Regions from separate parts of the Allobosea sp. NPDC055332 genome, predicted to be linked through region 3. Evidence: riboswitches for the same ligand, from Rfam matches in the RefSeq annotation. Region 3 holds a riboswitch; each other region holds the start of a gene.
What was found. Region 3 has a riboswitch for cobalamin ahead of ACWIGM_RS16590 (ABC transporter substrate-binding protein). Riboswitches for the same ligand answer to the same signal wherever they lie in the genome.
Positions count from the first base shown of each region.

Region 1 (6,938 bases), on a different contig from region 3:
GCCTCTGCGCCGCGCGCAACCTGATGCCGCTGCCGGTGACGATCCTGGCGCGTGGGCTGATCGCGCTCTGCCGGACTTTCCACCCGGTCATCGTCGCCATCCTCTTCGTCAAGGCGGTCGGCTTCGGCGCGCTCGCCGGCATCCTGGCGCTGATCGTCGCGACCATCGGCTTCATCGCCAAGCTGATCGCCGAGGCGATCGAAGAGATGTCGATGAAGCCGATCGAGGCGCTACGCGCCGCCGGCTCGCCCTTCCTGTCGGTCGTCACCATGGGCGTGGTGCCGCAGGTGCTGCCGCGCTTCATCGGCTTTGCCGCCTACCAGCTCGATTCGAACCTGCGCAATTCCGCCCTGGTCGGCCTGGTCGGCGGCGGTGGCATCGGCGCCACCCTCTTCACCGCCTTCCAGCGCTTCGACTACGACTTCGTGCTGACCATCATCATCGCGATCATCCTGGCGGTAATGGCCGGCGAGATCCTCTCCGCCTTCATGCGCCGGGTCTATCAGGACGAGGCTCCGAGCGGCGAGGTCAAGCAGGGCGCCTCCGGCCCGGTCTGGCACCGTTTCACCACGGCCGAGCGCAGCATGCGTCTCGCCTTCTGGGCGGCCGCTGCGTTGGCGCTCGGTTGGTCGCTGCAGACCATCGAGGTGATCCCCGAATTCCTCTACGACGCGCCGGCGCAGACGGTCGACCTCTTTGCGAGGATGTGGCCGATCGACTGGGCTTACTTCCCCAAGACCGTGCAGCAGGCGCTGATCGAGACGCTGCACACCGCAACGCTCGGCACGATCCTGGCGATCCTGCTGGCGACGCCGGTCGCGCTGATGTGCGCCCGCAACATCTCCTCCTCGGCCTGGGTCAACACGCTCGGCCGCTTCATCCTGGTCGCGACGCGCTCGGTGCATACGCTGGTCTGGGCGCTGTTCTTCGTCGCCGTCTTCGGCCCCGGCGCGCTCGCCGGCGTGCTGGCGGTCGCGGTCCACTCGATCGGCTTCACCGGAAAATTCCTGGCCGAGGCGATCGAGGAGGCCAAGCCCGGCCCGATCGAGGCGCTGCGAGCCGCCGGGGCACCGCGGCGCTCCGTCCTGCTCAAGGGCTTCTGGCCGCAGGTGAAGCCGGCTTTCCTCGCCGTCAGCCTGTTCCGCTGGGACATCAATGTGCGTGAGAGCGCCGTGCTCGGCTTGGTCGGCGCCGGCGGCCTCGGCGTCGCCCTGCAGGCCGCGATGGACAATCTCTACTGGGACCAGGTCGGGCTCGTGCTCGTCGTGATCTTCGCGGTGGTGGTTGTGACCGAGATCGTCACCGCCACATTGCGGGCGAAGGTGATCTGAGGGCTTGCGGTTGGCCGATAGCTGGCGGTTTCCGCTGTGCCCATGACGGCCATCCACAGCCTGCGCGGCGATGCCAGCGTTGCGGGTTGACGCCACAATCCCGCCATATAGGTTGACGCGCGTCGAGGTCTTCGGAGCGATCCGAAGCTAAGAGGGAATCCGGTGCGGCGTTCGCGCCCAATCCGGAGCTGCCCCCGCAACTGTAAGCGGTGAGTTTCCGACCACAACGTCACTGGCGTTCACGCGCTGGGAAGACGGTCGGAAGCGCTGATCCGCGAGCCAGGAGACCTGCCCCGACGGCGTATTGATGTCGCGCGGGCGGGGTGTCCGGCGGATCGCTGGCATCTTCGGCCGCTTCCGCCGCCGTCATTGCCGCGCTCCCGAGCAGCCCTGTCCCGCATAGCGAGGGGCTGACGACGGTGACGATGCATATAAGCGCAGGCTGCGAGGCCTGGTCTCGAACAGGGCAGGCCGTGCCTTTTACGGGCATGATCTATTGTAATGATATAACATATCATTCATAGGCACGGCATGACCTCTGCTTTCCCTGTCTCCGCCGGGCGAGACAACAGTCCGCTCGACCCCCTCGCGCTCTACGCCAGCGCGATCGACACCTCGGATTATGCGGTGCGCGTGGCGCCGCTCATTCGCCGCCTGGCTTTGGACATTGGCGACCTCGTCGATGTCGGGGCCGGGGGCGGCCAGCTCGGCTCGGCGCTCCTCGAACCCGGCCGCGCCTGGACGGCGATCGAGCCGTCGCCGGTAATGCAGGCGCGGCTTGCTGTGCATGAACGGCGGCCCCGCGTCATTCCGTTCGGTTGGGATGACGAGCGCGTCGTCTGCGAGGCTGCCGACACGGTGTTGGCAGCGACGATGCCCGGCTACTTCCACGACCCGCTCACCTTTCTCGCGCGCTGCCGGACATGGGCGCGCCGCCAGGTCATCTGGGCGGTACCGGCGCAGAAGGCTCCGAAAGGCTTGATCCTCGCCGCCTGCCTGCCGCGCGAATGGCATGGCGAGGACGAGACGCCCGGCATCGACCTTGTCCTGCCGAAGCTGGGGGGCAGCCAGCCCGACCGGATGGATGCGATCGACTGGACCTTCTCGCTCGTGCTCTCCGACCTGCCGGCATTCGCCGCCTTCCAGGCGGACCGGCTCGGCTGGGTGCCGGGTGATCCGCGCCGGCCCGAGCTCATCGCCCATCTCAGCAAGCAGGCTGTGCCGACCGAAGGCGGCCTGTGCCTCTCCTGCCATCGCCGCTCGGCCATCCTCGTCTGGACCCTGTCATGACTGCCCGCCATCTTGCCGCCGTCGCGCTTCCCTTCCTGCTGCTGACGGTGCCGGCCTTCGCTCAGGCCGAGATCAAGCTTGACGAACTCGTCGTCACCGCCACCGGCCGGCCCGAGCTGCGCAGCCAGATCCCCGGCACCGTCCAGGTGATCGAGCGCGAGAAGATCGAGCACTCCTCGGCGAAATCGCTGACCGACCTGCTTGCCGAGAACGCCGTCGGCTTCTTCAGTGAATGGACGCCGGCGCAGACCTCGATCAACATCCGCGGCGGCGCCAGCGACGGCCAGGGCAAGGATTTCCGCAGCCAGGTGCTGGTGCTGATCAACGGCAGGCGCGCCGGCACCGCCAATCTCTCCAAGCTCTCGCCGGCCGATGTCGAGCGCGTCGAGGTCGTGCGCGGCCCATCCTCGGTGATCTATGGCAGCCAGAACATCGGCGGCGTGATCAATATCATCCTGAAGACCGGCCGCACCGCGCCGGGCACGATGATCGAGGCGGCAGGCGGCTCCTGGGGGCTGTTGCAGGGCAAGGCCCAGACCGGCGGCCTCTATGACAGCATCGACTGGTATGCCGGCATCTCCGGCGGCAGCCGCGACGACTACCATTCCGGGCGCGGCGGTACCACGATGGCCAATACCGGCTGGAAGCGCTTCGGGCTCACCGGCGCGCTCGGCCTGCAGATCAACTCCGACCATCGCGTCGACCTGATGCTGCGTACCGACGGCATCTACGATGTCGGCTTCCGCGGCTCCGGCGCCAACACGATCAGCCAGGAGGATCGCTACAACAACTCGTTCGACATCAGCTACAACGGCCAGCTTCCGGGCGGGCAGGTGCGCTGGCTGCTGCAGGGCTATGCCGTGCAGGACGTCGACAATTTCCGCTGGGCCTCGCCGGTGATCCGCGGCGGCACCGGCCTGCCGGCGCCGGGCACTGCTGCCGACTACAACCGCCGCCAGCTCGACATCGTCGGTACCCGCTTCCAGCCGCGGGCGACGCTCTGGCAGGGCAACGAGATCCTCGCCGGCTGGGACTGGGAGCGCAGCACGCTGCGGTCCACCCGCGATCGCATCGGCGTGCCTGGCAATCCGCTCGCCCCGGTCTCGCCGCAGGACAACAACCAGTCGGAGACCGTCAACGCCATCTATGTCGAGGATTCGCAGAAGCTGTTCGACGACCGGCTGACCCTGCGCGGCGGCATCCGCCGCAGCTTCGGCACGACCAGCTTCGAGTATACGCCGAACCTCGCCGGCCAGCAGCCGCGCGAGGTCGACTATCAGGCGACGACCTACTCGACCGGTGCGACCTTCAAGGCGACTGAGCAGCTCAGCTTCCGGGTCGGCTACGCCACCGGCTTCCGTGCTCCGACCGCGACCGAACTCGCCGCGGACTTCAACACGCTCGGCGGCGGGCGCATCTTCGGCAACCCGTCGCTGAAGCCCGAGACGAGCCGGCAGGTCGAGGTCGGCGCCACCTATCTCGGTGTCGGCTGGCGTGTCGATACGGCGCTGTTCCAGAATGTCATCTCGGACCGCATCATCACGCAGCTCCGGCCTGGCGTCGCCAATACTTCGGACTACGCCAACAACAGTGGCGATGTCGTCGTGCGCGGCCTCGAACTGCAGCTCGACGGCGACCTGCTGAAGCTGGCCCGCTTCGAGGATACGCGCTGGCGCTGGTCGGTCTTCGCCAACGGCGCCTATAATTTCGACATGAAGGACAAGGGCGCCGCCGTTACCGCCAACACCGACAATGTCGAGCGGATGTACAAGTACCAGGCGGCGATCGGCACCCGTTTCGGCCAGAGCGGCGGCCAGTATGACTGGTCGATCCAGGTGCAGGGCATCCTGCGCGGGCCGATCTGGTACAACACCGAGGAGAACCTGGTCGCGACGGCGGAGCCCTTCCGCGAGTTCATCCACCGCAAGGCGCCATTCTGGGTGTGGAACGTGCGCGGCGAGGTCGAGATCGCCAAGGGCGTGAAGCTGTTCGCGCTGGTCAACAACCTGTTCAACAAGAACGAGCACCCGATCTTCATCGGCCTGGACAAGAAGCCCTACAAGCTCGACTCCCGCTTTGCCAATGGCGGCTACGGCACCTCGATGCCGGGGCTCGAAGTGCAGGCCGGCCTGCAGGCAAGGTTCTGACGGCCCGATGAAGCGCCTGCGACTGCTCAGCCTGGCTTTGATGGTGCTTGCCGCGTCCTGGTCTGCGGCAACGGCAGAACCGATCCGGCTGACGGACGCTGTCGGCAGGCAGGTCGAGATCGCCAGGGCGCCCGAGCGCATCGTGCCGATCTTCGCCTCCAACACCGAGCTTGTGGCGGCTCTCGGCCTGTCGGGTCGCGTCGTCGGCATCGAGGCCTATACGCGCTATCCGCCGGAGGTCCTCGACCGGCCGCAGGTCGGCGGGCGGCTCGGCTTCTCGGTCGATGCCATCGTCGCGCAGCGGCCGGATCTGCTGATCGTGACGCCCTCGCGCCAGGCGATGCACCAGCTGATCGAACCGATGACCCGGCTTGGCATCCCCGTTATCGTGCTGCTCAGTCGCAGCGTCGGCGAAGTCATGGCCAATCTGCGCCTGGTCGGCCGGGCGACGGGACAACCCGAACGCGGCGAAGCCGTCGCAAAGGCGCTCGAGGACCGGCTCGCCTCGGTCGAAGCCGCTGCGCCCACCAGACGGCCGCGCATGGTCATGATCACCGGCCGCCTCGGCAACGGGCTGGTGCTGGTTGCACGCGCCGATAGCTATACCGGCGACGCCATGGTCAAGGCCGGCGGGCGCCATGCGCTGGAGCGCAGCATCGTCGCGCAGGTCTCGCCCGAGGCGGTGATCGCGGCCGATCCCGACATCCTGCTCTTCGCCGGCCGCAAGGACGAGCTCGAGGCGCTGGTCGCCCAGCCCGGCTGGCGGCTGCTGCGGGCGATCTGCAGCGGCAATGCGCATCTCGTCGCCCGCGCCGAATTCCTGATCCCGGGGCCGCGCACGGTCGATGGCATCGAGAAGCTGGCGGCGCTGCTGCGGCGGGCTCGCATTTGATGAAGCGTGTACTGCTCCTGCCGCTCGCCCTTCTGCTCGCGCTCGCCTTCGGTGCAATGGCGGGCCATGACTGGGCGTCGCCGGCACGGCTATTTGCTGCGATGTCCGGCGATACCTCGCTGCAGAGCCAGCTCCTGATGGTCTGGCGCCTGCCACGTGTGCTGGCGGCGGCGCTCGTCGGGGCGCTGCTTGGCCTCGGCGGCGCGATCTTCCAGGGCGTGTTCCGCAACCCGCTGGCCGAGCCTTATCTGCTCGGCTCGTCCGGCGGAGCCGCGATCGGCGCCACGGTTGCGCTGCTGGTGCCGCTCGGCCTGCCGGCCGGACCGGCGCTCGCGGGTCTTTCCTTCCTCGGGGCCTGGGGCGCGACCTGGCTGGTGCTCGCCATCGCCGGCCTGCACGGGCGGCCGGACACGGCCGGGCTGCTGCTCGCCGGCGTCGCCGTCGCTGCGATGCTGGGGGCGTTGCGTTCTTTCCTGATGCTGGCGCTCTCCGACGACACGGTGAACCTCCAGGTCGTGCTGAGCTGGACGCTCGGCGGCATCCAGACGCCGGACGTGGCCGGTTTGCTATTGCTCGCCGGGCTGGTCGTTGCTGCGCTGGCCCTGTCCTTGCGGCTGGCGCGCGGGCTCGACCTGCTCGGCATGGGTGAAGAGCAGGCGTTTGCCTTCGGACTCGATCCGGCGCGTTTCGTCAGGATCGCGGTGCTCGTCGGCGCCGGCATCGTCGCCGCCGCGGTGGCCTATGGCGGGCTCGTCGCCTTCGTCGGGCTGATCGCGCCGCATTTGGCACGCTGGTGGGCCGGGCCGCGCCATGCCGCGATGTTACCGGCCAGCGCGCTGATCGGCGCCGCGATCGTCTGCACCTGCGACGGCATCGCGCGCGCCGTGCTGCCGCCGGCCGAAGTGCCGCTCGGGCTGATCACGGCGCTGTTCGGCGGGCCGTTCTTTCTGCTGCTGCTGGCGCGGAGGCTCAGGGCATGAGCGGAATCGAGTGCCGCTCCATCAGGGCCGAAGCCGCTGGCAAGCGCCTGCTCGACGATATCTCGCTGAGCTTCGCCTGCGGCACACTGACCGGGCTCGTCGGCCCCAACGGCGCCGGCAAGTCAACCTTGCTGCGCATATTGGCCGGTTATCGTCATCCCGGTGCAGGGCAGGTCCTCTGGCATGGAAGAGATCTCGCTGGCTGGTCTGCGGCGGAGCGTGGAGCTGCAGGCGGCTATCTCCCGCAGCAGCTTGAGCCGGCCTGGAACTATTCGGTCGCCGAGATCGTCGCGCTCGG
Region 1 is NZ_JBSHMO010000004.1:800,435-807,372, forward strand. It holds gene phnE (phosphonate ABC transporter, permease protein PhnE) at 1-1,331, shown strand, start outside; cobalamin riboswitch at 1,439-1,641, shown strand; gene ACWIGM_RS25355 (class I SAM-dependent methyltransferase) at 1,863-2,621, shown strand; gene ACWIGM_RS25360 (TonB-dependent receptor) at 2,618-4,768, shown strand; gene ACWIGM_RS25365 (ABC transporter substrate-binding protein) at 4,776-5,660, shown strand; gene ACWIGM_RS25370 (FecCD family ABC transporter permease) at 5,660-6,640, shown strand; gene ACWIGM_RS25375 (ABC transporter ATP-binding protein) at 6,637-6,938, shown strand, end outside.
Region 1: it holds a riboswitch for cobalamin, as region 3 does, so the genes downstream of both, ACWIGM_RS25355 (class I SAM-dependent methyltransferase) here and ACWIGM_RS16590 (ABC transporter substrate-binding protein) in region 3, are expected to answer to the same signal.

Region 2 (6,938 bases), on a different contig from region 3:
CTGCGTCTCCCAGGTGAAGCCCTCGCCCATGGAATGCCAGGAGACCTGGTCGCCGAAGGCGTCCAGCGCCTTGCGCTCGCCGGTCGACCACGCGCCCTTGATGAACTGTACGACGCCGATGCGCCAGCCATGGCCGAGCGCGCGCAGGATCAGGCCGAAGGCGGCGGTCGACTTGCCCTTGCCCGGGCCGGTGTTGACGATCAGCAGGCCCTTTTCCAGCGCCTTGCCGGCGACCTTGGCGTCCTGCACCGCCTTGCGCTTTTCCATCTTCGCCTTGTGGCGGGCGGCGTCCTCGGCCTCGTTCGTCATCGCGTCACTTCACCTGCATCGGCAATCCGGCGACCATGAAGACCACGCGCCCGGCCTGCGCCGCAAGCCGCTGATGCAGGCGGCCGGCCTCGTCGCGAAAGCGCCGGGCGAGCGCATTGTCCGGCACGATGCCGAGGCCGACCTCGTTGGAGACCAGTACCACCGGCGCACTCGCCTCGCGGCAAGCCGCCACGAGCTCGCCGGTCGCGATCGCGATGTCGCGCTCGGCCAGCAGCAGATTGGTCAGCCAGAGCGTCAGACAGTCAACCAGGATGGGTTGCCCGACACGCGCATTGCGGATCGCCTCGGGCAGCGCGACCGGCGCATCGACCGTCAGCCAGTCGCGCGAGCGCCTGGCGCGATGCTCGGCGATGCGGGCGCGCATCTCGTCGTCATAGGCCTGGGCGGTGGCGATATAGGTCCAGGGCGCCGGCAGAGCCTCGATCAGCGCCTCGGCATGACGGCTCTTGCCGGAACGGGCGCCGCCAAGGACGAGGGTGAGCGGAGGGAGGGTCATGTCTACCATTCGCTTTCAAGGATCATCGTGCATTGCACAGCACCGCGCCTGTGGCTAATGATCGTCGATGACGGTGCCTCGACAACGAGGTGAAAAGGGAACGCGGTGAAGGACCGCGGCTGCCCCCGCAACTGTAAGCGGCGCGTCCTGCGCCATCGGCCACTGGGTTTCCCGGGAAGGCGGAGCAGGACACCAAGCCGTGAGCCAGGAGACCTGCCGTCTTTCGATGTCGTCCAGCAGGCTGCCGGTGGGGTGGCCAAGGAGAACCAGATGAATACGGCTACCGTCACCAGCCAGGCCAGCGTTTCGGAGCGGGCGAAAGCCGTCGCTGCCGCGCTGATCCTCGGCTTCGTGCTGATCTACACCGTCGGCTTCGCTGCCTCGTCCACTGTCCACAACGCGGCGCACGACACCCGTCACGGCCTCGCTTTTCCCTGTCATTGAGGGGAAGCACATGGTCACGCGTGTTCTCACGGTCAGCATTCTGGCCGGGCTTCTGGCTGGGCTGCTGATCTCGGCGCTCCAGCACGTCACCACCACCCCGCTGATCCTCAAGGCCGAGACCTATGAGGCGGCTTTGCGTGCGCCGAGCGGGCCGGTGCAGGCCGCGTTCTCGGGCGAGGCCCGCATCCAGCTCGCGCATAACGACCCGAAAGCCGGGGCCGAGCACACCGGCGAGCATGAATGGAAGCCGCAGGACGGCCTGCAGCGCACCGCCTTAACCAGCCTGGTGACGATCGGTACTGCGATCGGCTTCGCCGCCCTGCTTCTTGCCGGGATGATCGCCGCGAACGAACATATCGACCAGCGCCGGGCCTTGGCCTGGGCCGTCTGCGGCTTCCTCGCCTTCGGGCTCGCCCCGGCGATGGGGCTGGCGCCCGAATTGCCGGGCTCCGCCGCGGCCGAACTGCAGCACCGCCAGCTCTGGTGGCTGCTCACGGCGGTGGTCACCGCCGGCGCGCTCTTCGTCTTCCTGCGGGTCGAAGCCTCCTGGGCGCGGGCGCTCGCCGTACTGGCGCTACTGCTGCCGCATCTGATCGGTGCGCCGCATCCGGCCGCGCCGGAGAGCAAGGTGCCGGCCGAGATCGCCGCGCATTTCGCCGCGCTCTCGCTCGCCATCCAGGCCGCGCTCTGGCTCGTCACCGGCTTTGCCGTCGGCGTGCTCTGGCCTTGGGCCACGCGCCGCAGCACCGCCACCGCGGTCGCCTGACGCCTCGCGCGGCCGACCACGGCCGCGCCAGCCCAAGGAGGCGTTTTGATGCTCGAAGGCGATCTCGCTTTCGCGACGCAAGTCCGGCAGGAACCGGGCTGCACCATCCATGTCTGCACCGTCTGCCGGCGCCAGCGCGAGGATCTGCCGGAAGGCTATGACCAACCCGGCATCGGCCTTGCGGCAGCGCTCTCCGAGCGCATGGCCGGCAGCGGCATCGCCGTCATCCCGGTCGAATGCCTCTCCGTCTGCAAGCGGCCCTGCACGATCGCGCTCGCGGCCGAGGGCAAGTGGACCTATCTGATCGGCGATCTCGACGCCGGTCTTCATCTCGACGAGATCGTCAGCGGGGCGGAGAAATTCGCCGCCAGCGCTAACGGCATCGTTCCCTGGAAAGAAAGACCCGCTCCGTTCCGCAAGGGCGTGGTCGCGCGCGTGCCTCCCCTGCCGCGCACACAAGGATCAAACGAATGAACGCTCCCCAGACCACGACGCTCGGCAAGGTGCCGTGCACGATCATCACCGGCTTCCTCGGCGCCGGCAAAACCACCCTCGTCCGGCATCTGCTCGAGAACGCCGGCGGCAAGCGCCTCGCCGTTCTCGTCAACGAGTTCGGCGATCTCGGCTTCGACGGCTCCTTCATCGCCGGCTGCGGCATCGAAGGCTGCACGCAGGACGACATCGTCGAACTGCCGAACGGTTGCATCTGCTGCACCGTCGCCGACGACTTCGTGCCGGCGCTGGAAAAGCTGCTGAACCGGGAAAACCCGCCGCAGCACATCCTGATCGAGACCTCCGGCCTCGCTCTGCCGAAGCCGCTGGTCAAGGCCTTCAACTGGCCGGCGATCCGCTCGCGCGTCACCGTCGACGGCGTCATCGCCGTGGTCGACGGGCCGGCGGTGGCCGAGGGCCAGTTCGCCGACGATCCCGAGGCGCTGAAGGCGCAGGCCGCGCAGGACCAGGCGGTCGATCACGACAACCCGCTGGAGGAGGTGTTCGAGGACCAGATCCTCTGCGCCGACTTGATCCTGCTCAACAAGAGCGACCTCGTCGACGCCGAAGGGCGCGAGCGCGTCAAGGCCGAGATCGCCCAGCACCTGCCCAAGGCGATCAAGGTGGTCGAGACCGCCCATGGCAAGGTCGAGCCGGCGCTGATCATCGGGCTGGGAGCCGCAGCCGAAGCCGATCTGGCGGCGCGTCCCTCGCATCACGGCGAGGGCGAGGATCACGACCACGACGATTTCGACAGCGTCGCGCTGCCGCTGCCGCAGGCCGGCTCGCCGGAGGAACTCGTCGCCCGTGTCGCCAAGGCGGCCGAGGCCGAGGGCGTGCTGCGCCTCAAGGGTTTTGCCGGCATTCCCGGCAAGCCGATGCGGCTCGTGGTGCAGGGCGTCGGCCGGCGCGTTGGCCACCACTACGACCGGGCCTGGGGCGCCAATGAGCCGCGCGACGGCCGGCTCGTGGTGATCGGCCTCAAGGGCTTCGACCGCGCCGCCGTGGAAGCGGCGCTCGCCGGCTGATGCGATGCATCTTCTCCCGACCAGCGAAGTGAGGCTCGACGACGGCGAAGACGCCGTCGACCTCGCTTTGCCGCCGGGAGACCTCGTCGTCCTCTCCTTCAGCGACAGCGACCTCTCGGCACTGGCGGCGGCCGCGCCCGATAGCGGGCTGACCTTGCGCCTCGTGCCGCTCCGGCGCTTCAAGCACCCGCTCTCGATCGACCTGCTGATCGAGAAGACCCTCGCCAGCTCGCGCTTCGTGCTGCTGCGCTGCCTCGGCGGGCTCGACTATCTCCGTTACGGCGTGGAGCAGATCGCCGCCGCCTGCCGGCAGCATGGCGTCGCTCTGGCGGTCTTGCCGGGCGATGACCGGGCGGACGAGCGGCTCGCCGGATATGGCACAGTGCCATCGGAGTTCGCTGCAGACCTGCTCGGCCATTTCCATGCCGGTGGTGGTGCCGAGAACATGCGGCGGTTGCTGGCGCGGGTCGACGGCTATCTCGCCGCGCTGCCCTCATCCGACCCGGCTGCGCTGGGCCACCTTTTCCCCCGAGAGGAGAAGGATCAGCCAACGAAAGGCGAGGCGGCTGCGTCAGCCTCCTTCTCCCTCCGGGGGAGAAGGTCCCGGCAGGGGGATGAGGGCCGGCGCGACCTTGCGCCAGTTGCACTCCCAACGCTCTTCGCCCTCGGCCCAAACGCCGCGCCCCTGCCTTGGCGGGAAGCACTCTCCGCCCTGCCGGCCGACACCTCGCTCGTTCCCATCCTCGTCTACCGCTCCGGCGTCGCTGCCGGAGACACGGCGATGGTCGAGGCTATCGCGTCAGCTCTCGCCGAGTGCGACCTCAGCCCACTCCCGCTCGCTCTGACCAGCTTGAAGGACGCAAGCGTTGCGGCCGAGCTCGCCGCGTTGATAGCGACGCGCAAGCCGGCCCTGATCGTCACCACCACCGCCTTCTCGGCTCGCGACGGCGACGGCTTCGTGCTCGACGCTGCCGATTGCCCGATCCTGCAGGCCGTGCCGGTCGGCAGCGTGCGCGAGGCCTGGGAGGCATCGCCGCGCGGGCTCTCCGCCGCCGACCTTACCATGCAGGCGGCGCTGCCGGAGTTCGACGGAAGGCTGGGAGCCATCCCTGTCGCCTTCAAGGAGGAGATCGCCGATCCGGCAACCAGCCTGACATTGCGGCGGCTCACACCGGATGCCGATTGCATCGCCGCTCTCGCCGACCTCGCAGCGAACTGGGTCGCGCTCGGCAGCAAGCCGCGTGGCGAGCGGCAGCTCGTGCTGGTGATGTCCGACTATCCCGCCCGCGGCGGCCGTGCCGGCTTCGCCGTCGGCCTCGACACGCCAGCGAGCGCGCTGGCTATCCGGGAGTTGCTGGGTGGGGCGGGTTATGATGTCGGCGGCAACGCCGCCACCCCTAACAGCCCTCATCATGAGGAGCCGCGCAGCGGCGTCTCGAAGGATGACCCCGCACGCTCTGGAGCATCCTTCGAGACGCGGCCTTCGGCCGCTCCTCAGGATGAGGGCTGGAAATTGATGCAGGCACTCACCGAAGGCCCGGCTGACTTCACCGTCCCGCTCGCCAGCTACCGCGCCTGGCTCGCCAGCATCCCGGCCGCTGCGCGCGAAGCCCTCATCGCAAGCCAGGGCCAACCCGAAACCGACCCCACCTGCGGCGGCGAGGCTTTCCATTTCCGGCTCGTACGTTTCGGCAAGCTCGCCATCGCGCTGCAGCCGCCGCGCGATGCCTCGCCCGATCGCAAGGCGCGCTATCACGATCCCGACGCGCCGCCGGGCCATGCCTATCTCGCCTTCTATCTCGGCCTGCGCGAGGTATTCGGCGCCGATGCGCTGATCCATCTGGGCACCCATGGCACGACCGAATGGCTGCCCGGCAAGGCCGTGGCGCTCTCGGCTGCCTGCTGGCCGCGGCTCGCGGTCGGCGCGCTGCCGGTGATCTACCCTTATGTCGTCGATGATCCCGGCGAGGCGGCGCCGGCCAAGCGCCGGCTCTCGGCCCTGACGCTCGGCCATCTGCCGCCGCCGCTGGCGAGCCAAGATACCGCCGGCGAGGCGGCACTGCTGCGCGACCTCGTCGAGGAATACTCGCAGGCGCAGGTGCTCGACCCACGCCGGGCCGAGCTGGTGGCGCGCGAGATTCTCGACCGGGCGGAGCGCACCGGCCTCGCCGCAGCGAGCGGCGTCACGCCTGATCAGGACATGGCGAGCGCGCTTGCGGCACTCGACGCTCATCTCTGCGACCTCGCCGAGACCGCCTTTCGCGACGGGCTCCATGTCTTCGGGCATTCCGACGCTGACCCGGCCTCCGCCGTGAACGAGCGAAACAACCTGCTGAAGGCGCTCGATGCCGGCTTTGTGCCGCCGGGCCCGGCCGGCGCGCCGCATCGCGGCCGGCCCGATGTGCTGCCGAGCGGGCGCAATCTCTCGACGCTCGACCCGCGCGCCCTGCCGACCCGCTCGGCCGCCAGGCTCGGCGCCAAGGCTGCCGAGGCCGTGATCGCCCGCCACCTCCAGGACGAGGGCGACTATCCGCGCCGGATCGTCATGGATCTCTGGGCCTCGCCGACCTTGCGCTCGGGCGGCGAGGACATCGCCCATGCCCTGCACCTGATGGGGGCCGAACCGCTCTGGGACCATGGCTCGACCCGCGTCACCGGCTTTGCGATCATCCCACAGGCCAAGCTCGCTGCGCCGCGCGCCGACGTCACCATCCGCATCTCCGGCGCCTTCCGAGACACCTTCCCGGCGCAGATCGCTCTGCTCGATTCAGCCGCGCGCGCCGTCGCCGCGCTCGACGAACCGGATGAGTGGAACGAGCCCGCCGCAGCCCACCGCCGCGGCGAGGCAGGAGCGCGCATCTTCGGCGCGGCGCCCGGCCGCTATGGTGCCGCCATGGCCAACCGGGCGCTCGACGGCGACTGGCAGGCGCGCGCCGAACTGGGCGAGGCCTATCTCGCTGCCACCAGCCACGCCTATGGCGGGCCGGATGGCACAGCCTCGCCCGACGACAGCTTCACCGCCCGGGTCAAGGAGGCTGAGGCCTTCGTCCATGTCAGCGACACCGCCGGCCGCGACATATTGGAAGCGACCAGCGCCGCCGACGTGATCGGCGGCTTCGTCGCGGCGATGCAAGCTGAAGGCGGCAAGGCGGCGCTCTACAGCCTCGACACCTCCGATCCGCAGAAGCCGAAGGCGAGGACGCTGGCCGAGGACGTCTCGCGCATCGTCCATGGCCGGCTTTGTCATCCCCGCTGGATCGCGAGCCATCTCGCCCATGGCTGGCGCGGCGCGGCAGAGCTGGCGGAGGCGGTCGATGCGCTCTTCGTCTATGCGGCTGCTACAGATGCCGTCTCGGACGGCCTTTTCGACGCGGTGTTCCAG
Region 2 is NZ_JBSHMO010000005.1:606,976-613,913, reverse strand. It holds gene cobO (cob(I)yrinic acid a,c-diamide adenosyltransferase) at 1-309, opposite strand, end outside; gene cobU (bifunctional adenosylcobinamide kinase/adenosylcobinamide-phosphate guanylyltransferase) at 314-826, opposite strand; cobalamin riboswitch at 882-1,061, shown strand; gene ACWIGM_RS28440 (CbtB domain-containing protein) at 1,097-1,270, shown strand; gene ACWIGM_RS28435 (CbtA family protein) at 1,281-2,036, shown strand; gene ACWIGM_RS28430 (DUF1636 family protein) at 2,085-2,510, shown strand; gene cobW (cobalamin biosynthesis protein CobW) at 2,507-3,556, shown strand; gene cobN (cobaltochelatase subunit CobN) at 3,561-6,938, shown strand, end outside.
Region 2: it holds a riboswitch for cobalamin, as region 3 does, so the genes downstream of both, ACWIGM_RS28440 (CbtB domain-containing protein) here and ACWIGM_RS16590 (ABC transporter substrate-binding protein) in region 3, are expected to answer to the same signal.

Region 3 (6,938 bases):
CGCGCCCGAGAGCGCGAGCGCGCCGCCGCAGAGCCCGGCCATCAGCGCCCGGCTCAGGCGATAATCGAAGATCACGCCCTGCTGGATCGCGCTCACCGGAAAATCGAGCTTGAACAGCCCGTTGCCGAGCGCCCGCAGCGCGGTGCCCAGAGGAATGCGCATCTCGCCGATCGTCACCGCCAGCGCCACCGAGATGGTGAGCGCGACGAGCGAGGCCAGCGCGATCGCGATCCGCGCCGGCCAGTTCGGGCCGTGGGCGGCGTGGCTCAAGGGGAAAGGCCGAAGCCGGAGATCGCCTTGGCGAGCGTCTCGATGCCGTCGACCGTGTCGAGCCCGGCGCGGGTCGCACCGACATCGAGGATCACGATCCGGTTGTTCTTCACCGCATCGAGCTTGCTGGCGACGGGATCGGTCTTCAGGAAATCGAGCTTCTTCTCGATATCGTCGGCCGGGAAGCGGCGGCGATCCATCTTCACCGTGACGATCACCGCCGGGTTGGCGCCGGCGATGCTCTCCCAGCCGACCAGCGGCCATTCCTCATTGGTGCTGATGATGTTGCGGGCGCCGAGCTTCGACAGGATATAGGCCGGCACGCCGTTCTTACCGGCCATGAAACCGTCGCCCTTGATGTCGCGGCTGGAGAACCAGACCACGACCGGCACGTCCCTGGCCTTGAGGCTGGCGACGGCCGCGACCGCCTTGTCCTCGCGCGCTTTCAGCTCGGCGACGAGCGTCTCGGCCCGCTCGGCGACGTCGAAGATCTGCCCGAATTCGCGGATGTTGCGATAGACCAGCTCCATCGTGAACATCTGGGTGCGCACGCCGTCGCCCGCGCCGGAATTGTCCTTGCCGATGCAATCGGTCGGCGAGACATAGGTCGGTACCTTCACCCCCGCGAACTGGGCGCGCTTGCCGACGATGCCGTTCGGCCCGACATGCCATTCGAACATCGCGGTGACGAGGTCGGGTTCCTGCGCCAGCACCGCCTCGAAGCTCGGATCATTGTCCGCGAGGCGCTTCACCTTGGCGTTGACCGCTTCATAGGGTTTTGCGACCGGCGAGAACCACACCGCCGTGCCGACGACACGGTCGCCGAGGCCGAGTGCGTAGAGGATCTCGGTCTGGGTCTGGCCGATCGCGACGACGCGCTTGGGCGGAGCGGTAAAGGTCACGCTTTCGCGGCAATTCTCAAGGGTCAGCGGGTATTGCGTCGGTGCGGCGCAGGCCGCGCCCGCGGCGAGGAAGCCGAGGAGCCCGGCGATCGGCAGGCGGAGACGGCGAGCGAACTGGTGCGGGGTCGGCACAGAAGCAACCTTGATTGTTACAATGTTGCATTTCTGATAGGACTGGCTGCGCTCAGCCGTCAAGGTCTCCGCGATGGCGCGGGCGGCAATCTGCATGAACATGGATTTCATCGCTCCCCGAGATGACGAACGAGGAGCTGCGCAGGGGCGTGGATGGATGGAGGCCAAGGCCGCCATCGACACACAGCTCCGGAACACCCCGTCCGAAAGACGTCTTCGACGACCGGGGCAGGTCTCCTGGCTCGCGGGTCGATGCCGGTTCCGCCCGGCCTTCCCGGCGCCAGATGCGCCAGTGGACGATGGACAGAGAGCTCGCCGCTTACAGTTGCGGGGGCAGCCTCGGCTTCGGCGCTGGGCGCCCCACCGAATTCCCTCTTAGCTCCGGGGGACAGCCCGGAGAACCTCGATCGCGGCTCAACCTATAGGGCCGGGCCGAACCGTCAAGCGCCGCTGGTGATCGCCGTCGTGACGCCGGTGTCGGGGATCGCAAGGTCCTGGCCGTGTTTCGGGCGGTTGCCAGGCCAGGAGCGAGCCGCCCCGCAAGCCAGCTGGATCGTCGCGAACCGGCCTCTCCGGATGACGATGATGGTCCGGCCTCACCGCGATCGACGGCGAGGTCGGCCGGAGCCAAAGCTCAGCAGGATCGGCACTCGAACGGGCTGATCCGGGCCTGGCCCTGCAGGACGACGATCCGCTCCGCGACGCCATTGGGTTTGACGCGGATCACCCCGTCATCGGCGCATTCGTCGAGGAAATAGGCGGGGAGCCCGGCACGAAGGGCCTTCTCGATCGATTGCTTACGAAACTGCTTCAGCTTCTCGGTATCCATGGCGAAGCTCCGTTGCGCGATGCGGCGAGGGCCCCTTTCGAGTAGCGATTTGGGTAGTCTCGTGGCCTGTTCAAGCCCTGGCCGTCTTGACGGAGCCGTCATCGGCGCCACGGCGAGGCGATCTTCGGCGCCGATCGATCTCCTGTGAACTGTCGCGCTCGGCTCAGTGCGGATCGATCGGCGCGGTCGGCAGTGCGAGCTCGCGCTCGATCCAGGCGGCGAGCCTGAACAGGTCCGCTTCGCGCCGGCCATGCGACAAAATCTGGATGCCGATCGGCAGGCCTTCCGGCGAGAAGCCGATCGGGATTGCGATCGCCGGAAGCCCGGTCAGCGACCAGATCGCGGTGATCGAGATCCAGTCGAGATAGTCCTGCATCGGCCGGCCTTCGATCTCGGTCGGGAACAGCGTTTGCGCCGGGAAGGGCAGGACCTGTGTTGCCGGGCAGACCAGGAAGTCGTGCTCGTCGAGGAGATCGACGGTGCGGCGGTAGAGTTCGCTGCGATAGCGATTGGCCGCGACGATCGCCGCTCCGGATTGATCGCGGCCGCGAACGAGATCGGCCATCACCGGCGCCGGGAACTGCTCGCGATGGGTATCGAGCAGGGGCTCCCAGGTCGCGAAGAAGCCTTCGCCGCGCAGCGCCCGAAACGCGTCCATCGCTCCGGCCACCGAGGGAGCGCCGCGATGGACGATGGTTCCGGCCTTTTCCAGCAGCACCGCGAAACGGTCCAGGGCATTCCGGATCGCCGGAGCGATAGGTAGCTCGCCGAGATCGGCGGACAGGGCGACCCGGGCCGGTCGCCTCGGGTCCTGCGCGGCGGCGAGGAAGAGCGGCTCGTGCGATGGACTGGTCAGGAAGTCGCCGGGATCGAAGCCGGTCATCGCGTCGAAGAACAGCGCAAGATCGGCGACGTCGCGCGCCATCGGTCCTTCGACGGCGATGGTGTCGAACGGATCGGCGAGGCGCTTGCGCGGAATACGCCCGGGGGTGGGGCGCAAACCCGTGACGTTGCAGAAGGCCGCGGGGATACGCAGGCTGCCGCCATAATCGTTGCCATGCGCCAGCCAGGCTTCGCCGGTCGCCAGCGCGACGGCCGCGCCGCCGGAGGAGCCGCCGCAGGTGAGGCGGATGTCGTAAGGGTTACGCGTCGTGCCGTGGACGCTGTTGGTGGTCTGCGCACCGCCGAGCTCCGACAGGTTCGACTTGCCGAGCACGACCGCGCCATTGGTCTCCATCAAGGCGACGGTGCGGTCGGAAGCTTCAGAGATCCGGTCGCGGAAGATCGAGGTTCCGCCGGTGTTGCGCACGCCGCCGACGTCGTTGTTGTCCTTCACGACGATCGGGATGCCGCCCAGAACGCTGCTCTGGCCGGCGCGCCGCTGAGTGTCCTGTTCTGTGGCCTGCGCCAGGGCCCGCTCGATGCAGAGCGTTGGCACGGCGTTGACCAGCGGCTCGACGATGGCGAGGCGCGCCTGCGCCGCCTGGACGAGCTCGACCGAGCTCACCTTGCCGGCCTGCAGCAGCCCACGCACGGCTACGGCACTGAGCGACGTCAGATCATTCGCCATGGAAGCTCCGGATGGGCTGGGGCGCACCGCAGGAGCGGCGGACGATGAGATCCGCTGGCATCACGACGGTGCTGCCCGGGCCGAGCCGCGTCCCGGCGATCCGCTGGGCCAGCATGTCGAAGGCTGCCTCGCCCATGGCGCGAACCGGCTGGACCATGGCGGTGAGTCGCGGCTGCACTGCATCGGCCCAGGGCAGGTCGTCGATGCCCACGAGCGATATGTCGTCGGGGCAGGCCAGGCCGCGATCGGCCAAAGCTTTCATCGCGCCGATGGTCATGAGGTTGTTGGTCGCGAGCACGGCCGTCGGCGGGTCGTCCTGCGCCAGCAGGTCGGAGAGCGCCTCGACGGCCGGCTGCTCCTGGAAGCCGGCATCGCGAACAAGCGCCGGATCGAAGGGGAGGCCATTGGCCAGCAGGGCCTCTCGATAGCCCTGCATGCGATCGGCCGCGGTCCTGAGAATCTCCGGTCCATTGATCAGCGCGATGCGCCCGTGTCCGCAAGCAATCAGCTGGCTCGTCGCTTCGAAGCCTGCTTTGCGGTTGTCGAGGGTGACGGCATCGTAGCCGAGCCCGTCCATCGCCCGGTCGACCAGCACGATCGGTACTTCGAGCTGCGCGAGGAGCGAGGCGCGATGGATCGAGACCGCACCGGTCGGCGCCAGGATCAGCCCGTCGATCCGCTGGTTCCGCAGCATGCGCAGATGGGCTTCCTCCCGCTCGCTGCGCTCGCTCGAATTGCAGAGCAGGACGAGATAGCCGCGGGCCGCCGCCGCGTCCTCGATCGCCTCGAACAGGTCGGAGAAGAACGGGTTGGTGATGTCGGCGACGATCAGGCCGAGCAGCCCGCTCGAGCGCTTCCTGAGCGAGCGTGCGCCGGCATGCGGGGCGTAGTTCAGCTTCGCCATGGCAGCGCGAACGCGGCCGAGCAGCTCCGGGCTGACGCGCTCGGCATTGTTCAGGGCATTCGAGACGGTCGCCACCGACACATCGGCCAAGCGAGCCACGTCACGGATCGTCGCCATGAGCCTCTCTGTGAAACGGTTCAAACTACTTCTAGAGGCCAAGCATTTTTGACGCAAGTTGCCGTAGTGCGGGGCTTGCGACTGGTTATAAGGTGTGAGAGCTTGCATTGAAACGTTTCAAAATGTGAATGCTGCCTAGGGAGGCTAACGTGTCGAAGCCGTGCTGCCGCCGGCGCGGAAATGGGAGACGCGCATCATGATGCCGTTCTTCCTGCGCCGCCTTGCCGCCACCGTGCCGGTCCTCGCCTTCGTCGCGCTCTTCGTCTTCTTTCTGCTGCGCCTGACCCCGGGCGATCCTGCGATCCTGATCGCGGGCGATCAGGCGACGACGGCGCAGATAGAGACCATTCGCGAGCAGCTCGGCCTCAACCGGCCCCTGATCGACCAGCTTGCCGCCTGGGCCGGTCAGATCGCGCGCGGCGATCTCGGGCGCTCGGTCTTCTCCGACATGCCGGTCACGCAACTGATCCGGATGCGGGCCGAGCCGACTGCCATGTTGGCGCTGGTCGCGATCGTGATGGCGCTGGTGATCGCGCTGCCGCTCGGTACCATCGCTGCAGTGAAGGCGGGCAGCCGCTTCGATCGGGCGGTGATGGCCTTCGCGATGCTCGGCTTCTCGTCGCCGGTCTTCGTCGTCGCCTTCCTGCTCGTCTACGTCTTCGCGCTGACGCTTGGCTGGTTCCCGACGCAGGGCTATGTGCCGCTCGCCGAAGGTTTGCTGCCTTGCCTGCACAGCCTCGTCCTGCCCGGGACGGCTCTGGCGATGCTCTATGCGGCGCTGCTGGCGAGGATCACCCGGGCGAGCCTGCTCGAGGTGCTGGCCGATGACTATGTCCGCACGGCCCGGGCCAAGGGTGTCGGGCCGCGCCGCATCGTCATCCGGCACGCCTTGAAGAACGCCGCCATCCCGATCGTCACGGTGGTCGGCGTTGGCATCGCCGCGCTGCTGGGCGGCGTCGTCGTCACCGAGACGGTCTTCAACATCCCTGGCCTCGGCCGATTGACCACGGATGCGATCCTGCGCCGCGACTACCCCGTGGTGCAGGGGCTGATCCTGGTCTTCTCGGTCATCTACGTCGTCGTGAACTTCCTGGTCGATCTCAGCTACGCGCTGTTCGACCCGCGCATTCGCTATTGAGGCGAGCGATGGCGATGGTGGAAACCGAGCACTCGGGACCAGGCGCGGTAGCGCCGAACAAATCCGCGCTGGCGGTTGCGGCCTGGCGCTTCGTTCGGGCCAACCCGGTCATCCTTGCAGGGCTGTGCGTCGTGGCCTTCTTCGTGCTAGTCGCGCTGTTGGCGCCGGTCCTGCTGGTCGATCCCGTGCGATTGAACCCGCTGCAGCGCTTGCGCCCGCCCAGCCTCGATCATCTTTTTGGCACCGACCAGGTCGGGCGCTCGACCTTCTCGCGCACCATGAACGGGGCGGCGATCTCGTTGACCGTCGGGGCGCTCGTCATGGCGGTCACGGTCGTCGTCGGCCTGCTGGTCGGGCTCGTCACCGGTTATGTCCGCTGGCTCGACGGCATCGTCATGCGGGTCATGGACGGGATCATGGCCATTCCCGGCATCCTGCTCGCCATCGCCCTGATGTCGCTGTTCGGCTCGAGCGTGACGAATGTCGTCATCGCGATCAGCGTCGCCGAGACCCCGCGCATGGTCCGGATCGTGCGCGCATCCGTGCTCGTCGTGCGCGAGCACGCCTATGTCGAGGCGGCCACCGCCAGCGCAGTGCGGTTGCCGCGCATGCTCTTCGTCCACATCCTGCCCAACGCCGCGGCGCCGATCATCGTGCAGGCGACCTATGTCTTCGCCTCGGCGATGATCGTGGAATCGATCCTGTCCTTTCTCGGCGCCGGCACGCCGCCGACCATACCGAGCTGGGGCAACATGCTGGCCGAGGCCAGGCCCTTCATGCAGCGCGCGCCTTGGATGATCGCCTTTCCCGGGATCGCGCTCGCGCTGCTGGTGCTCACCGTCAACGTGCTCGGCGACGCCTTGCGCGATTCCATCGACCCGCGCCTCGCCCGCAAGCTCAGGAGTTGAGCTGGCCGGCAGGCGCCTGGGAGACATCAAGAAGAACGCCGCCGCTCAGGCGGGCTGGGACAGGCTGCAATCAGGGAGGACAGGATGACGGGTTTCATCAGGCGAATGGCGCTCGGTTCGGCGGCGCTGGCATTGACGCTCGCCGCGTTGCCGGCGGCGGCGCAGAGC
Region 3 is NZ_JBSHMO010000003.1:48,831-55,768, forward strand. It holds gene ACWIGM_RS16585 (FecCD family ABC transporter permease) at 1-270, opposite strand, end outside; gene ACWIGM_RS16590 (ABC transporter substrate-binding protein) at 267-1,406, opposite strand; cobalamin riboswitch at 1,515-1,725, opposite strand; gene ACWIGM_RS16595 (hypothetical protein) at 1,939-2,133, opposite strand; gene ACWIGM_RS16600 (amidase) at 2,297-3,703, opposite strand; gene ACWIGM_RS16605 (LacI family DNA-binding transcriptional regulator) at 3,693-4,724, opposite strand; gene ACWIGM_RS16610 (ABC transporter permease) at 4,921-5,862, shown strand; gene ACWIGM_RS16615 (ABC transporter permease) at 5,871-6,770, shown strand; gene ACWIGM_RS16620 (ABC transporter substrate-binding protein) at 6,855-6,938, shown strand, end outside.

Region 4 (6,938 bases), on a different contig from region 3:
GCCAGGCCGGCACCCCGGAGCTGAGCTGGCGCGTCGCCGATCTCCTCGCCGCCGCCGGCGAGGTCGCGCCCTATCTCGGCAAGCCGCTCGACGAGAAGACCAACGGCCTCAATATCGAAGGCGTCGCCGTGATCGGCGACCGGCTCTGGCTCGGGCTGCGCGCGCCCTCGCTCGACGGCCGCGCCTTCCTCGTCGGTGGCAGCCTCACGGAGCTGTTCAAGCCCGGGAGTGAACCGGGGACGGCAAAGCCGCAGCTCCTCGCCTTTCCTGCGGGAGCACAGCGCGGCGTGCGCGACCTTGCCCCGCTCGCCGATGGCCGCCTGCTCGTCCTCGTCGGCCCGGCGCAGGAGCAGGAGGTACCCTATGCCATTCTGCTGCTCGACCCGGCCGAGCCCGCTACCATCCGCCAGCTTGGCGAGCTGCGTCCGCGTGAGGACGCCAAGGCTGAAGCCCTCACTGTGCTCACCCAGGAACGCGATGAGCTGCGCGTCCTCATCGGCTATGACAGCGTGAAGAATGGTGGCTTCGAGGAATACCGGCTGAAGCTGCGCTGATCGGGCAGCGCGCTTTCCAGCCGCAGTCGGGCATGCGATGCGCTGGGACATGAGCTTCCTTGCGCGCCTCGATTCGCTCGTCTCCCGCTATCTCGCCGAGGTTGTCGGCCCACGCGAGCGCCTCGCGCTGCTGCGCTGGCAGATCGCCGAACACCATCCGCTCGACGCGCGCGAGACCATGCCCGGCCATGTCACGACCAGCGCCTTCGTGCTCTCGCCCGACCATGCGCAGGTGCTGCTGATCGACCATGTCGTGATCGGCCGCTGGCTCCAGCCCGGCGGCCATTACGAGCCCGCCGCGGCCTTCCACGAGTCGGCGCTGCGCGAAGCGGTGGAGGAGACCGGCGTTGCCGAACCCGCGCTGCATCCCTGGCATCGCGGCGGCGACCTGCCCTTCGCCATAGACAGCCACGAAGTGCCCGGCAATCCGCGCCGGAGCGAACCGCCGCATATCCATCACGACCTGCAATATCTGTTCATCGCCGACCCCGCCCTGCCATTGATCGCCCAGGAAGAGGAGGTCCACGCCGCGGCCTGGAAGCCGATTGCGGAACTGGCGGAGATTGCGCCCGTGGCCTTCGCGCGCCTGCGCGCCCCGCGCTTTGCAGGCTGATCCGGTCGGCTGTTGCTCATTCGCAACAATGTAACGATATGATCCTGCGGTCGGCCATCTACTATTGCGACTCATTCGCATTTGCGTACGGTGGGCTCAGTCAACAGGATCGCCAGCCATGCTGAAGCCCGCCGCCTTCGCTCTTGCCGCCTCTAGCCTGCTCTCGCCAGCTTTTGCCGCCGATCTCCCCTCGCGCAAAGGCGCGCCTGTCGCGCCGCCGGTGCTCTCGGCCTGTACCGAGAACGAAGGCATCCCGACCGACGCCTTCGGCTTCACCACTGGCTCGGACGTCGCCGAGGTCGGCTCCTTCGGCGCGAGCCTGACCTATAATGGCGGCTTCGGTGTTCGCGACGGCCGCCAGGCCGCGCATGGCCTGCAGCTCCAGGGCTCCTATGGCCTCTTCCCCTGTTTCGAGATCGGCCCCTATCTGCTCGGCGGCTTCACCGACGCGACCATCGCCGATACCAAGGCAGACAACCGCAGCGCCGGCGCCGGCGTCGAGATGAAATACCGCCTGCTCGGCCGCGACCTGCATGGCATCGGCCTCACCATCGTCGTCGATCCCAGCTTCAACCGCACCGACCCGACCGGTGCCGGCAACTTCACCACCTACAACACCGGCATCCGCCTCTTCGCCGACAAGACGCTGGTTCCCGGCAAGCTCTATGCCGCGCTCAATCTCTCGCACGACCTGACCTGGACGGGCCCGAGCCCCTATCTGCGCTCCTCGACCTTCACGGTCGGCGGCTCGCTCGCCTGGCAAATGCTCGACGGGCTCTATCTCAGCGGCGAAGTCCGCCATCAGCGTCGCCACAGCGAGCTCGGCTTCGGCAAGGAGGCCGGCTACGCCACCTTCGCCGGCCCCGGCATCTTCTGGCAGGCGACCAAGCAGTTCGCCATCTCGGCAGCCTACAACGTCCAGATCGCCGGCAAGGCCAAGGGCCAGCCGGGAGATCTCGACATCACCAATTTCAGCCAGCATCTGGTGAAGGTGAAAGCGGCCTACAGCTTCTGACGAGGCAACCCGGATTTTATTGCGCCGGTTCACGGATTGCGGACCCTGCGGCCCAGACGCTAAGACGGGACGGTCTTCAATCGTGGATATCGGCAATGGCGCGCGACGAGGCCGGAAGCGGCACATCGGACAAGGCCGGAATGATCTGCCGGGCGCTGCGTCGCGCCATCATCGAGCGGGCGCTCGAACCCGGCGCGACATTGCCGGAAGACGCGCTGGGTGAGCGCTTCGGCGTCAGCCGCACGCTCGCGCGCCATGCGCTCGGCCAGCTCGCCGCCGAAGGGCTGGTCGAATTGCGCCGCAACCGCACCGCCGTGGTGGCGACGCCGAGCTGGCAGGAAGCGCGCGACACCTTCGACATCCGCATCGAGCTCGAGCGACTCGTCGTGCGCCAGCTCGCCGGCCGGCTGAGCAAGGCGCAGCTGGCGACCTTGCGCGCCCATGTCGACGCCGAGGATGCGGCTCGCGGCGGTGCCGATGCGATCTCGATCCGGCTCGCGACCGAATTCCACATCCTGCTCGCTAAGATGACGGAGAGCCCGATCCTCATCCGCTATGTCAGCGAGCTCGCCTATCGCTGCTGCCTGATCCTGTCGCTGTACAGCCGGCCGCACTCCTCGGAATGCGGCGTCAACGAGCATCGCCTGCTGATCGAGGCGCTCGCGAGCGGCGACAGCGAGAGTGTGATGAAACTGATGCATCACCATCTCGACTCTGTGGCGGAGCGTGCGCTCGTGGCGGAGGCCAAGCCGCGTGAGCGCGACATCATGGCGATCCTCGCACCTTATGCGGAACCGCCGGCTCCAGCCGGGAAGATCCCGCGGAAACGCGCACTCAAGGCGGCCGAATAAGCCCTGCCGCGAAGACAGTGGGCGAATTGACCCCGCCGCATTTCCGCCCTACTCGTGAACGCGACGGTTCCCTCACGGGATCAAAAGGGAACGCAGTGCGGATGGCTTGGCCATCTCATGCTGCGGCTGCCCCCGCAACTGTAAGCGGCGAGCCTTTCGCCATACGCCACTGGGACCTCGGCCCTGGGAAGGCGGCGAAGGGCAGCGACCCGCGAGCCAGGAGACCTGCCGTCAGCCGTGGTCACACGCGAACACATCGGCCGGGGTGCGCTGATGGGTGGTAGAACCGCGCGCGCCCGGTTTCGGGAGCGGGTGGGGACATCTCGTTCGCGGTGACGTGCCACTGACGTTACCCGCCGAGGTTTCCCGTGTTCCGTTTGCCAAAGCCCGCCAGGAGCGGGCGTTCGCCCCTTGCCCTCTTCCTGCTCACCACTTCGATCCTGCTGGCGCCGCTTTCCGCACTGGCGCAGTCGGGCGAAAAGCCGATCGCGCTCGACGAGCTCGTCGTCAGTCCGACCGGCGTGCCGACCCCGGCGAGGGAGATCGCCAGCTCCGTCACCGTCGTCACCTCCCAGGAGATCGAGCGCCAGCAGCGCCGTACCCTGCCGCAGGCGCTCGCCGCCGTGCCCGGCCTCAACATCGTCCAGATCGGCGGGCCGGGCGGACAGACCTCGGTCTTCATGCGCGGCACCAACTCCAACCATGTCAAGGTGCTGATCGACGGCATCGAGGCGAACGATCCCTCGACGCCGAACCGCTCCTTCGATTTCGGGTCGATGCTGACCAACGATATCGAGCGGATCGAGGTGCTGCGCGGCCCGCAGAGCGGGCTCTACGGCGCCAATGCGCTCGGCGGCGTCATCTCGATCACCAGCAAGCACGGCGAAGGCCCGCCCAAGGTGACCGCCACGGTCGAGGCCGGCTCGCACGGCACCTTCAACCAGTCGGCCGGTTTCAGCGGTGGCGATGACCGCTTCAACTACGCCTTCAACGTCGCGCATATGCGCAGCGACTCGACCGATTCCGTGCCCTCGAAGCTGATCCCGCCAGGTGTTCGGGTGAAGCCCAACACCTATGACGCCTATACCTATTCGGGGCGGCTCGGCGTCGCGCTCAGCGACACGCTGAGCCTCAACTGGGTCGGCCGCTACACCGACGGGCAATTCCTCTCGACCTATGACATGGGTTTCCCGGGCCAGCCGACGCCCTTCCGCTCGCGCTTGAACTATGCGCAGGCCTTCACGCGCGGCGAGGCTGTCTGGGATCCGCTGGACGGGCGCTTCATCAACCGCTTCGGCGTCTCCTATTCGAATCAGGATCGCAGCTATCGCAGCCCGAACGGCTTCGGCCAGCTCGGGCTGCCCGCGGAAAATCTCGGCGAGCGCGTGAAGTTTGACTGGCGCGGCGACCTCGAGCTCGCCAAGGGTCACAGCCTGATCATGGGCCTGCAATACGAGCGCGAGCGGCTCGACACGCCGAGCCTCACCGCCTCGAATGGCAACAAGGGCGCCTTCCTGGAATACCAGGCCAATATCGCCGACAGCTTCTTCCTGGCGGCGAACGTCCGGCACGATCATGACGACAGTTATGGCGGCTATACCACCTACCGCATCGCACCGGCCTATATCATTCCGCAGACTGGAACCAAGCTGAAGGCGAGCTATGGCACCGGCTTCAAGCCGCCGACCCTGGCCGAGCTCTTCATCGACTACCGGCCGGGTTTCAACTTCTTTGGTAATCCCAATCTGAAGCCGGAAAAGAGCCGCGGCTGGGATGTCGGCTTCGAGCAGCCCTTGCTCGATAACCGCTTCCGGTTCGGAGCAACCTGGTTCCACAACGATATCGACGACCTGATCGTCACTAATCTGACGCGCGATTCCTACGCCAATGTCGGCCGCGCCACGACCAAGGGCGTCGAGGCCTTCGCCGCGCTCGAATTGACGCCGCAGTTCAAGGTTCGCGGCGACTACACCTTCACGCTGGCGAAGGACGAGGTTTCACGCTGGGAGCTGCTGCGCCGGCCGCGCCACAAGGCGAGCCTGACCGCGAGCTGGATGCCGATGGAGAAACTCACCCTGTCTGCGACACTGATCTATGTCAGCTCCTGGATGGACGGCAACCGCGACTTCTCGGTCTCGCGGCTGCGCGCGCCAGGTGCAGCGATCGTCAATCTCGCCGCCGAATACAAGGTCGACGAGCGCTATACCGTCTTCGGCCGCGTCGACAATCTGTTCGACAGGCGCTGGGAAAACCCGACAGGCTTCCTGGTGCCGGGCCTCGGCGCCTTCGGCGGGATCAGGGTGAACCTGTGAGGCGACGGGCCGCCCTCGCGCTCGGCCTCTGGCTGACAACGTTCGGCGGCTCCGCCCATGCGGACGATGCGCCGGCCAAGCCGCAGCGCATCGTCTCGCTCAACATGTGCACCGACGAGCTGGTGCTGCGGCTGGCGTCACCGAAGCACGTCGCCTCGGTGACCTGGCTGTCGCAGGATCCGCGCAACGCCAACATGGCTGCGCGCGCCCTGACGATCCCGGCCAATCACGGGCTGGTCGAGGAGGTGCTGGCGCTGAAGCCCGATCTCGTCATCGCCGGCGCCTATACGACGCGCGCGACCGTCGCGCTGCTGAAGCGCGTCGGGGTGCCGGTCCGCGAGTTCGGCGTGCCGAGCAACCTCGCCGAAATGCGCCAGCAAATCCGCGACATGGCCAAGCTGCTCGGCGAGCAGCAGAACGGCGAAGCCCTGATCGCCGGGATCGATGCCCGCCTCGCGGCACTGGCCGACCGCCCTCGCCCGGCGCATCCGCGCGCGATCGTACTGCGTCCGAACGGCTTCACCACCGGGCGCGGCTCGCTCGTCGACGAGATCCTGACGGCGGCGGGGCTGACCAACCTCGCCGCCGAGCTCGGCATCGACAATTACGGCCAGATCGCGCTTGAAACCGTCGCGCTCGGCAAGGCCGACATCCTGATCCTCAACACCACGCCGGACAGCCCGCCCTCGCTGGCCCACGAGATCCTGCATCACCCTGTCCTAGCCCGCCTCGGCGACCGGCTGAAGCTCGTCGCCCTGCCCGCGAAGCTCTGGACCTGCGCCGGTCCGGCGGTGATCGACGCGATCGAACTGCTGCTCGACGCGGCCGCGCCAACCTCTGCCGGACCCAAACCATGAGCGCCTTGGCCGTGCCCTCCCCCGCATCCGACCGGATGTCCTATTGGCGGCTCGTCACCCTGCTGGCCGCTGCGACGCTCGCCATGGCGGCGCTCTCGCTCGCCGTCGGCTATGCACGGCTCGACCTCTTCGCCGCGCTCGGCGACTGGCTCGCCGGCCGCCAGAGCCTGCCCGCGCTCGTGCTGGTCGAACTGCGCCTGCCGCGCGCCATCCTCGGTGCGCTCGTCGGCTTCAGCCTCGGCCTCGCCGGCGCGGCCATGCAGGGGCTGCTGCGCAATCCGCTGGCCGAGCCCGGCATCGTCGGCATCTCAAGCGCAGCCGCCCTCGGCGCCGTCACCGTGTTCTATTCCGGCTTCGCCGGCGCCTTCGCGCTGGCCCTGCCGCTCGGCGGCATCGCCGGGGCGCTGCTGGCGGTACTGTTGCTCTTTGCGCTCAATGGCCGCGGTGCCGGCACGATGACGCTGATCCTCGCCGGCGTCGCGATCAACAGCTTCGCCGGAGCGATGACGTCGCTCGCGCTCAACCTCGCGCCCAATCCCTATGCCGCACTGGAGATCGTGTTCTGGCTGATGGGCTCGCTCGCCGATCGCAGCCTGATCCATGTCTGGCTCGTGCTGCCGCTGATGCTGGCAGGTTGGATCCTGCTTCTCTCCAGCGCGCCGGCGCTCGACGGGCTCACGCTCGGCGAGGACACCGCGCGCAGCCTCGGCTTCGACCTGACCTGGCTGCGGGTGCG
Region 4 is NZ_JBSHMO010000004.1:707,357-714,294, reverse strand. It holds gene ACWIGM_RS24935 (DUF3616 domain-containing protein) at 1-554, shown strand, start outside; gene ACWIGM_RS24930 (NUDIX hydrolase) at 604-1,167, shown strand; gene ACWIGM_RS24925 (hypothetical protein) at 1,286-2,182, shown strand; gene ACWIGM_RS24920 (GntR family transcriptional regulator) at 2,278-3,033, shown strand; cobalamin riboswitch at 3,083-3,280, shown strand; gene ACWIGM_RS24915 (TonB-dependent receptor plug domain-containing protein) at 3,402-5,345, shown strand; gene ACWIGM_RS24910 (ABC transporter substrate-binding protein) at 5,342-6,202, shown strand; gene ACWIGM_RS24905 (FecCD family ABC transporter permease) at 6,199-6,938, shown strand, end outside.
Region 4: it holds a riboswitch for cobalamin, as region 3 does, so the genes downstream of both, ACWIGM_RS24915 (TonB-dependent receptor plug domain-containing protein) here and ACWIGM_RS16590 (ABC transporter substrate-binding protein) in region 3, are expected to answer to the same signal.